DNA from 3 places in the Shewanella submarina genome. Region 2 is predicted to be linked to each of the others. Evidence: predicted binding sites of a transcription regulator. Region 2 holds the regulator's gene; each other region holds the start of a gene.
The links. Region 2 encodes MetJ, which represses methionine synthesis genes. Its sites were predicted from a motif close to TAGACGTCTAGACGTCTA; they were not measured.
Positions count from the first base shown of each region.

Region 1: the regulator MetJ is predicted to act here: its motif matches at 2,301-2,318, upstream of metK (methionine adenosyltransferase).
Region 3: the regulator MetJ is predicted to act here: its motif matches at 1,643-1,660, upstream of metH (methionine synthase).

Region 1 covers NZ_JBHRTD010000006.1:416,303-420,591, reverse strand. Annotated here, with positions in the region: gene tkt (transketolase) at 1-1,937, opposite strand, end outside; gene metK (methionine adenosyltransferase) at 2,384-3,535, shown strand; gene ACFOE0_RS04860 (hypothetical protein) at 3,611-3,988, opposite strand; gene ACFOE0_RS04855 (GNAT family N-acetyltransferase) at 3,991-4,289, opposite strand, start outside.
Region 2 covers NZ_JBHRTD010000018.1:193,517-197,805, forward strand. Annotated here, with positions in the region: gene ACFOE0_RS17965 (sensor histidine kinase) at 1-859, shown strand, start outside; gene ACFOE0_RS17970 (response regulator transcription factor) at 856-1,389, shown strand; gene ACFOE0_RS17975 (hypothetical protein) at 1,473-2,273, shown strand; gene metJ (met regulon transcriptional regulator MetJ) at 2,358-2,672, opposite strand; gene metB (cystathionine gamma-synthase) at 2,884-4,047, shown strand; gene ACFOE0_RS17990 (bifunctional aspartate kinase/homoserine dehydrogenase II) at 4,051-4,289, shown strand, end outside.
Region 3 covers NZ_JBHRTD010000001.1:505,543-509,831, reverse strand. Annotated here, with positions in the region: gene ACFOE0_RS02340 (ABC transporter ATP-binding protein) at 1-579, opposite strand, end outside; gene ACFOE0_RS02335 (histidine phosphatase family protein) at 922-1,560, opposite strand; gene metH (methionine synthase) at 1,777-4,289, shown strand, end outside.

The DNA of each region.
Region 1 (4,289 bases), on a different contig from region 2:
AACAGCTCACCGGCAGGAGCAGACTCACCGAAGGTGGTCATGCCGATAATGCGACCATTCAGACCCACATACTTGTACCAGTAGTCGGCGATACCTGCTTCAACCGCCACGCGGGCAGTAACAGCCGCAGGCAGAACTGCTTCTTTGTATGCAGCGTCCTGAGCATCGAACAGGTCGGTACATGGGATAGACACCACGCGAACCTGATGGCCCTGGGCAGCCAGCTGGGCCTGAGCCTTCACCGCCAGTTCAACTTCAGAACCGGTAGCGATAATGATGGCTTCCGGAGTGCCTTCACAATCAACCAGTACATAACCACCCTTCTCAACGGCAGCCAGCTGCTCGGCAGTGCGTGGCATCTGTGCCAGGTTCTGACGGGAGAAGATCAGAGAAGTCGGACCATCTTTACGCTCAATGGCGTGTTTCCAGGCGATAGCAGACTCAACCTGGTCACATGGGCGCCAGGTGCTCATGTTAGGGGTCATACGCAAAGAGGCAACCTGCTCAACCGGCTGGTGAGTCGGACCATCTTCACCCAGACCGATAGAGTCGTGGGTGTATACCTGAATGTTCTGTACCTTCATCAGGGCAGCCATGCGCATAGCGTTACGGGCATATTCCATAAACATCAGGAAGGTCGCGCCGTATGGTACGAAACCACCGTGCAGGGCAATACCGTTGATGATGGCAGTCATACCAAATTCACGCACACCATAGTGCAGGTAGTTACCTGAAGCATCTTCCGGGGTGATGGACTTGGACGCTGAGTACATGGTCAGGTTGGATGGTGCCAGGTCAGCACTGCCGCCCAGGAATTCTGGCAGCATCTTACCAAAAGCTTCCAGCGCGTTTTGAGACGCCTTACGGGAAGCGATATCTGCTGGGTTAGCCTGCAGCTCTTCGATGTAAGCTTTTGCCTGAGCATCGAAGTCTGTTGGCAGTTCACCGGCCAGACGACGCTTGAGCTCAGCAGCCAGTTCTGGGTGAGCGGCTTCATAGGCAACAAACTTCTCGTTCCAGCTGGCTTCCTGAGCCTTACCGGCTTCTTTGGCATCCCACTGACCATAGATGTCTGCAGGGATATCGAAAGGACCCTGTTCCCAACCCAGGAATTCACGGGCTGCAGCGATCTCGGCATCACCCAGTGGCGCGCCGTGACAGTCGTGGCTGCCGGACTTGTTTGGTGAACCGAAACCAATCACTGTCTTGGTACAGATCAGCGTTGGCTTGGAGGTTTCAGCCTTGGCAGCTTCAATAGCGGCATTAATGGCATCTGCGTCGTGACCGTCAACGGCACGGATTACATGCCAGCCGTAGGATTCGAAGCGGGCTGGGGTATCATCGGTAAACCAACCTTCTACGTGACCGTCGATAGAGATACCGTTGTCATCCCAGAAAGCTATCAGCTTGCCCAGCCCCAGAGTACCGGCCAGAGAACAGGCTTCGTGGGAGATCCCTTCCATCAGACAGCCATCACCCATAAATACATAGGTGTTGTGGTCAACGATATCGTGACCTTCGCGGTTGAACTGAGCGCCCAGCACCTTCTCGGCAATCGCCATACCTACACCATTGGTGATGCCCTGACCCAGAGGACCTGTAGTAGTCTCTACGCCTGGCGCATAGCCATACTCAGGGTGACCTGGAGTTTTGGAGTGCAGTTGACGGAAGTTTTTCAGATCGTCGATGGACAGGTCATAGCCTGACAGGTGCAGCAGAGAGTAGATAAGCATTGAGCCATGGCCGTTTGAAAGAACGAAACGGTCGCGGTCGGCCCAAGTTGGGTTGGATGGGTTGTGCTTTAAGTGATCACGCCAAAGAACTTCGGCAATGTCAGCCATTCCCATCGGCGCCCCCGGGTGACCGGAATTGGCTTTCTGAACGGCATCCATACTTAACACACGGATTGCGTTGGCGAGTACTTTACGGGAAGACATGCTCTCTCCTGCTGATTTAATGAAACACCATTTCATTTCGCACAACTGAGAATCAGGTTAACGAAATGATATGGTGCTCCCCGGTCCTGAACGGGGCCATATTTTCCCCTATGTGTCGGTGCATACGCAAATAAAATTATGCCGGTATGTGGCGCTGGTTCGATACAGGCCCCCTGCTTTTAACAAATTCCCTGCATACGTCAACTTAACGTGCCACTGAATTGGCCCGCTTTTTGGTTTCATCCATTTGGCTGATTTTCATTGAGATTCCCTATCTGCACAGGTGCAAAAACAGCCTATTGGTCACAAACCCGATTAAATTTCATCATGGGGGGATGATAGTTCCCGGCATTTAAACTAGAATAGCCGTCTAGATGGAGATGCATCCAAACATTAATTTGATGCCTCCCCCAGAATTCATTTTTTTAAACGAGATTTTTTCCAATATGGCAAAGCACTTGTTTACCTCTGAGTCAGTCTCAGAAGGACATCCAGATAAAATCGCCGATCAGATTTCTGATGCGGTATTGGACGCGATCCTGGCTCAGGATCCTAAAGCCCGCGTGGCGTGTGAAACTTTCGTAAAAACCGGCATGGTTATGGTAGGCGGTGAGATCACCACTACTGCATGGGTAGATATTGAAGAACTGACCCGCAAAACCATCCGTGAAATCGGCTATGTTCATTCAGACATGGGCTTTGATGCCAATTCATGTGCTGTACTGAGCGCTATTGGTAAGCAGTCTCCAGACATCAACCAGGGTGTTGACCGTGCAGACCCTAAAGAACAGGGTGCCGGTGACCAGGGTCTGATGTTCGGTTACGCCAGCAACGAAACTGACGTACTGATGCCAGCACCTATTACCTATGCTCACGCACTGGTTAAGCGTCAGTCTGAAGTACGTAAAGAAGGCATCCTGCCGTGGCTGCGTCCAGACGCCAAGTCTCAGGTTACTTTCGCCTACGAAGAAGGCAAAATCGTGGGTATCGATGCAGTAGTACTGTCTACTCAGCATTGCGACAGCGTGAACCAGAAAGATCTGATCGAAGGCGTGATGGAAACCATCATCAAGCCAGTTCTGCCTTCTCAGTGGCTGAACCAGGATACCAAGTTCTTCATCAACCCAACCGGTCGTTTCGTTATCGGTGGTCCAATGGGTGACTGTGGTCTGACTGGTCGTAAAATCATCGTAGATACCTACGGTGGTATGGCTCGTCACGGCGGTGGTGCTTTCTCCGGTAAAGATCCATCCAAGGTTGACCGCTCTGCAGCATACGCTGCCCGTTACGTTGCCAAGAACATTGTTGCTGCCGGTCTGGCTGATCGCTGTGAGATCCAGGTATCCTACGCTATCGGTGTAGCTGACCCAACCTCTATCAGCGTTGAAACCTTCGGTACCGCTAAAGTATCTGAAGAGGTTCTGGAGCGTCTGGTTCGTCAGCACTTCGATCTGCGCCCATACGGTCTGCAGGAGATGCTGGATCTGGCTCGCCCAATTTACCAGGCTACTGCAGCCTACGGTCACTTCGGTCGCGAAGAGTTCCCATGGGAGCGTACTGACAAAGCCGAAGCCCTGCGCGCCGACGCTGGTCTGTAATCCTCAGGGATTCAGACAAACAAAAAAACCGCCATTTGGCGGTTTTTTTGTTTATTGAAGTTCGCTGATTACGGCTCAATAACAGTGGTCGAAGTGAGCGGATTGCATACACATCAGGGCAATTCTGTGCTCATCCAACAAAGGCACCTCTACAGTCTGCCAATCATCTATTTCAATATCGGCAGGCAGCAGCTTGTAGCTGGCCTGATAAGCCCTGCTCACACCACAATCTACCCAAATACCCACTTGGGCCGCTGGCTCACTCCCTGCACAACTGACTTTCAGCAGCAAATGAGGCTCGCCCTCCAATTGTGCCTCGACGCCTTGCGCTTCAATGGCCTCCAGAGCCAACACGCTGGCCAGCAACTTCTGGTTGTCTTTGGCACCCAGTGCCAGCCCCTGATATTTGCTCAATATCGCTTCCAGCATCTGCGTCAGTGTCTGCGTACTCATGCTCAGCCCTGTTTTAAATCCAGGGAAGTCAGATAATATCCCCGGTCAGCAAATTCCATAAAATCGACTATCTGCATGCCATCATCCCGCACGTGAGCCTTGATAGACGCCTCATTATCCTCCCCTATCAGGGCAATCATCCGACTGTAACGCCCCTGCAGCTTGCTCCCCAGCGTTTGCCACATCTGCCTGCACAAACCGCGGCCACGATAGGAAGATGACACCCATACAGGACCATAGTGACAGCTGGATTGCTCGATATTCCCAAATTGCTGTTTCAGAACAGACAGAGCACGGCGCT
Region 2 (4,289 bases):
GATGAAGATGCTGCCTGTCAGCGACATGATGCACCATGGTCACGGCATGGATATGAGCTCTCACTATCTGGGCATGTGGCTCAATTTTGTGCTCACTGCGCTGGTGATTACTACCACAGTGGCGCTGCTGATCCGCCGTATTCGCAAGCAGGATGCACAGATGGCTTATTTACGTGAGTCGCAACTCCGGCAGGAGCAATTGCTGGCGCTGGGCACTGCATCAGCTCAGATGGCCCACCAGTTGGCTACGCCGCTTTCCAGCATGAGATTGTTACTGGAAGAGGTTCAGGAAGCCAATTGCCCGGTCGCCCTATCAGAGATGGATACTGCATTAAGTCGTTGTGAGGCCACACTCAATGAGCTGCGGGAAGCGACCCGCTCAATTCGTGAGGGGCATGTGACTCAGGCTTCAGCGGGAACTCTGGCCCACCAACTGAGACAGAAAATTCTGCTGTTGATGCCTACGACCCAGCTTGATTGGCAGGTGGCTTTGTCAGCAGATGACGCCAGCGCTAAAGTGCTGATGGATATGAATCTGGTTCCGGCTTTGATGGCGCTGGTGGAGAACGCCTCAGCATCGACTTTGGAGTCCAGAGGCGATGCCAAAGTCAGTGTGACCTTTGAAAGGCATGAGCAGGAACTGTTGGTCCGGGTCAGGGATTATGGTGGTGGCATCGACAGTGAGCTGATGTCACAACTGGGTTCAAGTTTAATCTCCAGCCCCAAAGGGATGGGTATGGCGCTGTTGCTCAGTCATGCCAGCTTTGAGCGTCTTGGGGCATGTTTGACCCTGAGCAACCATCCAGAGGGTGGAAGCGTCGCAGAGGTTCGGCTGCCTCTGATAGCGGAGGCGGCATGAAGCGGATTTTGATTGTTGAAGATGATCATGCGCTGGCCGGAGTATTGTGCCGCCGCCTGAGTAAGCATGGCTTTGACTGCCATCATGTGGACAATCCCAGCGACGCTTTGTTGCAGGCCCGCAAGTTGCTGCCGAGCCATATTTTGCTGGATATGAAGCTTGAGTTCAGTAATGGTCTGAGCCTGATTTCGCCTCTGCGACACTTGCTGCCTAAAGTGACCATGGTTCTGCTGACAGGTTATGCCAGTATTGCTACCGCGGTAGAAGCAATACGGGCGGGGGCCGATAACTACCTTGCCAAGCCGGTGGATACTCAGACTTTGTTGTCGGCGCTGCTGCCGGATGAGTTTGAGCTAACTCAGGAAACGGTGGAGGAGGACGCTCCGCTGAATCCAAAACGACTGGAATGGGAGCACCTGCAACAGGTGCTGCAGGCCAATCAGGGCAATGTGTCGGCGACCGCCAGACAATTGGGTATGCACAGGCGAACACTGCAGCGGAAACTGATGAAAAAGCCTGTGACTGATTGATGCTTAAAAATACAGTCCCGCCAAAGGAATCAGGCTAAGCTTTAAATTCAAGACTCGGTGCACAGGACAAAAGGAGGTGGAGCTTGCGCAACAAGTTACTGTATTTACCCGCTGCTCTGCTGTCAGTCCCACTGTCCGCAGAGCCTGATATCAGCACCTCGCCAGACTTCATCGCCGACGGCGAGAGTATCGATATCAGCCGTGCTCCGGCCGAGTCCAGTGTTGAAACTCTGGAGACAGAGGTGACTCAGATTGCCCAGCCTCTGCCCGCAGAGCTGGACTTTCAGCTATTCTCCAGCAGTTACCGTCATCTGATAGGTAATCAACCCTCAATCTCCTCTCTGGGCGATAAGTTCGGAGGTATTGGCGTATTCCCGGTTGCCAGCTCCTTTGATATGAGTGAGCTGAGCATGTCTATGGGGCTTTGGTCACTGCAGGGGGAAAACCCACTGAGTCTGGATGTGACCTCCAACTATTGGCAGCGTAATTTGCCACTCACTCCCGCAGGGATGGGCTGGGACGGTCAGACAGAGTCGGGTGCTGGTATGGGCCTGGGTATGACAGTCAGGCCGCTTGATGCTTTCGCACTGGAGATCAGCGGCCACAACCTGGTGGGGATTTTGCCTGATTCTCACTGGAGCAATGGTATTACTCAGGAGTGGCGCTGGCGCGGCAGTCGCTACTGGCAGTTAAGTGGTGAATTGGTGCCTGTGAATGGCTGGTCCTTGAGCCTGGGGTACCGTCAGGACACGGCCAATAAAGAGAACCAGTTTTTGTTGGGAACCGGATTTGAGCTGAGTGACAGAGTGCTGCTTGATTTTACCGGGACCATGACCCAGGAGCAGGCACTGGAAGCTATCTTCCGGACTTCAGTCAGTTTTTAAACTCTTTATGCTCAGATACGACAACACCCGGACATACCGGGTGTGTTGCAAGTAATGCTTTTGGCACTCACTTGAGGAGTTGGCTTATTCCAGCTCTTCCCACTCAATGCCCATTTCAGTCATGAGCTTTTTGGCGTCAGAAGGGATGCTGTCGGGTCTGTCTTTGGACAGATCTTCATCATGCGGCAGCGGCTGGCCAGTGTATGCGTGCAGGAAAGCTTCACACAAAAGTTCACTGTTGGTCGCATGACGCAGGTTGTTCACCTGGCGGCGGGTGCGCTCATCAGTCAATATTTTCAGCACTGACAGGGGAATGGATACAGTGATCTTTTTCACCTGTTCATTCTTCTTGCCGTGCTCAGCATAGGGGCTGATATAGTCGCCGTTCCACTCAGTCATTGACTCACCTGTTGATTCTGTAATTCGCTGCTGATTTTAAACACTTACTTTTTACAGTCAAATTATTGCGGTGAAAACGGGATGAATGCAAATAGAATTCTTTATGTTTGGACGTCTAAATGGCTTTATGGCTGTTGACCATAAAGTAATAAATAGGGTAATTTAGACGTCCAGACATCCAGTATGCCAGGTAAACCAGCAGGAGCGAGTGATGACCCAGCGTCGTGTAGCCACAGAAGCAGTCAGGCAAGGAATTGAGAGCGATACCCAATACGGGGCCGTAGTACCTCCCATCTATCTGTCTACCAATTACAGTTTTGATGGCTATACCAATCCCAGAGAGTTCGATTACAGCCGCTCCGGCAACCCTACCCGAAATGTGCTGGGGGAAACGCTGGCGGCATTGGAGCAGGGCAGTACAGGTGTGATTACCAGTACAGGTATGGCGGCTATTACTCTGGTGGTCAACCTGCTTGGTCAGGACGATCTACTGGTGGTTCCCCATGACTGTTACGGTGGCAGTTATCGTCTGTTTACCAACCTGGCCAAAAAAGGTCAGTTTAAACTGCTGGTTGTCGACCAGACAGATGCCGATGCACTGGCGTCTGCCATAGCTCAGAAGCCAGCCCTTATCTGGCTGGAAACCCCATCCAACCCATTGCTGCGCGTTGTGGATGTTAAAGCCATATGCGAGCAGGCCAGAGCGGTTGGCGCCAAAGTCGCCGTTGATAACACCTTCCTTTCTCCGGTATTGCAGCAGCCCCTGACTCTGGGCGCTGATATAGTGATTCACTCCACCACCAAATATATCAATGGCCACAGCGATGTCGTGGGTGGCGCAGTTGTGGCCAAAGACCCACAACTGGGCGAAGACTTGGTATGGTGGGCCAATACACTGGGGTTAACCGGTGGCGCGATGGATGCCTATTTAACGCTGCGCGGGGTGAGAACCCTGGCGGTGCGGATTAAAGAACATCAGCGCAATGCCCAGCTGATAGTTGATGCCCTGTGTGCCAGTGATGTGGTGGCCAGGGTGTATTACCCCGGACTGACTGATCACCCGGGTCATGAGATTGCCAAAGCTCAGCAGCAAGGGTTTGGTGCCATGGTGAGTTTTGAACTCAAGGGCGGCGCCGGAGAAGTGGAAGCCTTTCTGAATCAGCTTAAGCTGTTCTCTTTGGCTGAAAGCCTTGGCGGTGTAGAGAGCCTGGTAGCTGTGCCTGCTACCATGACCCACAGAGCCATGGAGCCGGAGGCGAGACTGGAAGCGGGCGTGAAAGATACCTTGATCCGCCTGTCGGTGGGCATAGAAGATGGTGAAGACCTGCTGGCGGATATTCAGGCAGGTTTGGCAGCAGTCGCAGCAGGGAGATAATCGATGGCACCCAGTCACTTACATAAATTTGGTGGTTCAAGTCTGGCAGATGCGGATTGCTATCGTCGCGTTGCCCATATTCTGCTGACCCATGGCCACAGCGATGATCTCGTAGTGGTATCAGCGGCCGGTAAAACCACTAACTTCCTCTACAAGCTACTGGAGCTGACAGACAGTAATCAGTTATGGCAAGAGGAATTGCAGGTGCTGATCAGCTATCAGCAAAACCTGATTGAACAACT
Region 3 (4,289 bases), on a different contig from region 2:
ACTGACTCCCAGGCTTCGTACCAGCTCGAGTATCTGAATTTGATAACGAATATCCAGATGATTGGTCGGCTCGTCCAAAATCAACAATCTGGGTTGTTGAACTATGGCTCTGGCAATAAGGGCACGCTGTTTTTCACCGCCGGACAAAAGGTTGAACGGCCGATCCGCCAGCGCCTGCATCCCCACTTTGTCCAATGCAGCAGACACTTTGAGTCTGTCTTGCCTGCTGTCAAACTCCAGCCAGCCTTTATGAGGAGTCAGCCCCATACTGACCAGTTCGCGCACCGACAGATCCATTTGCGCTGGCGTGTCCTGCTGTACCACAGCAACGCAACGCGCAAACTCTTTGGCACTGAAGCTCTCTATGTCCCGGCCATCCAGTAAGCTCCGTCCCTGCTGCGCTCTGATATAGCGATAAAGACAGCGCAACAAAGAGGACTTACCGGCACCATTGGGTCCAATCAGCCCCAACATGCTTCCGGTGGGAATAGAAAAACTGATCTCCCGCAGCAAAGCTTTACCTGCAGCGGACCACGACAGTTGATCCACAGTCAGAACGGCTGGCTCATGATGTTGCATATCAGCCACCATAAGTCTGATGTATGCCAGGAAGAGTTAGTAATAATTGATTATGCATTCTCGCTCCTTCCGGGTGGCCCCGCCCGGGGTGTTCAAATGATATTCGCCAAGTAATCTGACTCTGATAGCCATACGTGACAGGCTATCACCACAGTTGCGGGCACAGTTCGGGCTTAACCCGATTCCCTTGAAACGAATACCTGCGTGTGTGACGCAAACTAGTCAAAAAGTCTTACAAGAGTTTTGCATTATGCTGTTTTTAAGAATAAATAGCATTAGGGGGACTGCCCCGCATCAGAGATATTGTCAAACTATCACTTTGGGTTAGTTCATAATGGGGAGCTAACCGGGCCAATGCAGCCTCGGCCAGTACTTATGATCGTGACGTATCACAGTCACTTCCATGGCAGCGGCATAGGGTAGCGCCATGCCATTAAAAATTCCCGCCTGCTGCTGGAGCCCCATAATATGAGCCATCAATACCAACATGACACCAGCGTGGCACACGACCCATACGGGCTCTGAGCCAGGACTTAAGTTCGATGCTGAAAACGCCTGGTCACAGACTTGCTCAAACGCTTCTTTAACACGACTTTCAAAGGCTTCCATAGTTTCCCCAGCTAGCGGCGGATTGCTCCATGGATCCCGATAAAAGGCATCAAACGCCTCGCCATCGGTCTGATATATCTCATCAAATGTTTTGCCATCCCAAATGCCATAATTCATCTCGGCAAAGCCCTCGAGCACCTCAGCACTCAGGCCAAACTCAGCCGCCCTGGCACAGGCAAATTGCCGACAACGGATACGGGGAGAGGTAATAACTCTTGATGGATATCCATAACGAGATAGCAAACCGTCAGCCCGACGCTGCATTTGCATTTCTCCTTCAGCGGATAAGGGCACATCGGTCACACCCCGTAGAATATTTCCCCCTTCGCAGGCACCGTGACGCAGAAACACCAATCGCAAACTGCTGCTCATGTTAGCTCCAATCTCTTGTACATCATGAGTTTTGATAAAATTTGAGCGCCCGGCTTGCCCTGCACACTCAAGGTGAATATTATGGACGTCTATACGTATAAATGTCCAAACCAATTTCTGTAATAACCCAGGCTCTCAAGTCAGGCTATTGAACTAAGTTATTGAGTATGAACAACCGCCTGCAGATGCAGCGGCGCAGCGCACAGGAAGTAAAGCATGGCAAGCCCTACACCACATACCCTCGAATCCAGCCAGGCAGTCTTTGACTCCCTGCAGCAGTCACTGGCCAAACGTATTCTTATTCTCGATGGTGCCATGGGAACCATGATCCAGCAGCACAAACTGGAGGAGGTCGATTACCGTGGCGACAGGTTCAGCGACTGGCATTGCGATGTCAAAGGCAACAATGACCTGCTGGTACTGAGTCAGCCACAGCTTATCAGGGATATCCACAAAGAGTACCTGCTGGCTGGCGCCGATATTCTGGAAACCAATACCTTCAACGCTACCACTATCGCCATGGCTGACTATGATATGCAATCGCTGTCGGCAGAAATTAACCGCGAAGGTGCCCGCCTTGCCCGGGAAGTAGCAGATGAGATCACTGCCCAAACGGGTATTCAGCGCTATGTGGCCGGGGTACTGGGCCCTACAAACCGAACCTGCTCCATCAGCCCTGATGTGAACAACCCGGGCTTTCGTAATGTGCACTTTGATGACCTAGTCGAGGCCTACACAGAATCCACCACAGCACTGATTGAAGGTGGCGCCGACATCATTCTGGTGGAAACCATTTTCGATACCCTCAACGCCAAGGCTGCGCTGTTTGCCATTGAAGGTGTGTTCGAGTCTTTGGGCTTTAAACTGCCGGTAATGATTTCAGGCACTATTACCGATGCCTCGGGCCGCACTCTGACCGGCCAGACAACTGAAGCCTTCTATAACTCGCTGCGCCATGTAAACCCAATCAGCATGGGACTGAACTGCGCTCTGGGGCCAAAAGAGCTTCGTCCCTATGTGGAAGAACTGCACCGCATCAGTGAATGCGCTATTTCAGCTCACCCCAATGCCGGTCTGCCCAATGAGTTCGGCGGCTATGATGAAACGCCTGAGGAGATGGCGGAAGTGATCAGTGAGTGGGCCGAAGCTGGCATGCTCAATATCGTTGGTGGCTGCTGTGGTACCACCCCTGAGCATATCCGGGTTATCCGCGAGGCCATTGATCACTTTGCTCCCCGCATCGCTCCGGATATCCCGGTCGCCTGCCGTTTGTCTGGTCTGGAGCCCTGCACCATAGAAGCGGACTCTCTGTTTGTGAACGTAGGTGAGCGCACCAATGTCACCGGCTCAGCGCGTTTTTTACGACTGATTAAAGAAGGCCAGTATGAAACCGCGCTGGAAGTCGCCCGGGATCAGGTAGAGAACGGCGCCCAAATCATCGATATCAATATGGATGAAGGCATGCTGGATGGCGTGGAGGTGATGACCACCTTCCTCAACCTGATTGCCTCTGAGCCTGATATCAGCCGCGTACCTGTGATGATTGACTCCTCCAAGTGGGAAGTGCTGGAGGCAGGCCTTAAGTGCATTCAGGGCAAGGGCATAGTCAACTCCATCTCGCTCAAAGAAGGCGAAGAGCTCTTTATTCAGCAGGCTAAGCTGATCAAACGCTATGGTGCCGCAACTATCGTCATGGCCTTCGATGAGACAGGCCAGGCCGATACCCGCAACCGTAAGATTGAGATCTGTACCCGCGCCTACAATATTCTGGTGAATCAGGTGGGCTTTCCACCGGAAGATATCATCTTCGATCCCAATATCTTTGCCATTGCCACAGGCATTGAAGAGCACGACAACTATGCGGTGGACTTTATTGAGGCCACGGCAGAGATTAAGCGTACCCTGCCCCACGCCATGATTTCCGGTGGAGTCTCCAACGTCTCATTCTCCTTCCGCGGCAATAATCCCGTGCGCGAAGCCATTCATGCAGTGTTCCTGTACCACGCGATTAAGGCGGGTATGGACATGGGCATTGTTAACGCCGGTCAATTGGCGATTTACGACGACATTGATGCCGAACTGAAAGAAAAGGTTGAAGCCGTGGTGCTTAACCTGCCCTGCCCGGTGGCAGACTCCTCCAATACCGAACAATTGCTGGAGATCGCAGAGAAGTACAGGGGGGACGGCAGCGCCGGTGCCAAGAAGGAAGATCTGGCCTGGCGCGAGTGGCCTGTCAACAAGCGCCTGGAGCATGCACTGGTCAAAGGCATTACCGAGTACATAGATAGCGACACCGAAGAGGCCCGTCAGCAAGCCAGCCGTCCGCTGGATGTGATTGAAGGCCCGCTGATGGATGGCATGAATGTGGTAGGCGATCTGTTTGGTTCAGGCAAAATGTTCCTGCCTCAGGTGGTTAAATCCGCGCGGGTAATGAAGAAAGCAGTGGCCTACCTCAATCCCTATATCGAAGCCGAAAAGGTGGAAGGCCAAAGCAATGGTAAGGTGCTTATGGTCACGGTGAAGGGCGATGTGCACGATATAGGTAAAAACATTGTTGGCGTGGTGCTGGCCTGTAACGGCTATGAGGTGATAGATCTCGGCGTTATGGTGCCGGTGGAGAAAATCATTGAGGTGGCCAAGGCGGAGAAAGTCGACATTATTGGTATGTCAGGCCTGATAACCCCAAGCCTGGATGAGATGGTACACAATGTAAAAGCCTTCACCCGTGA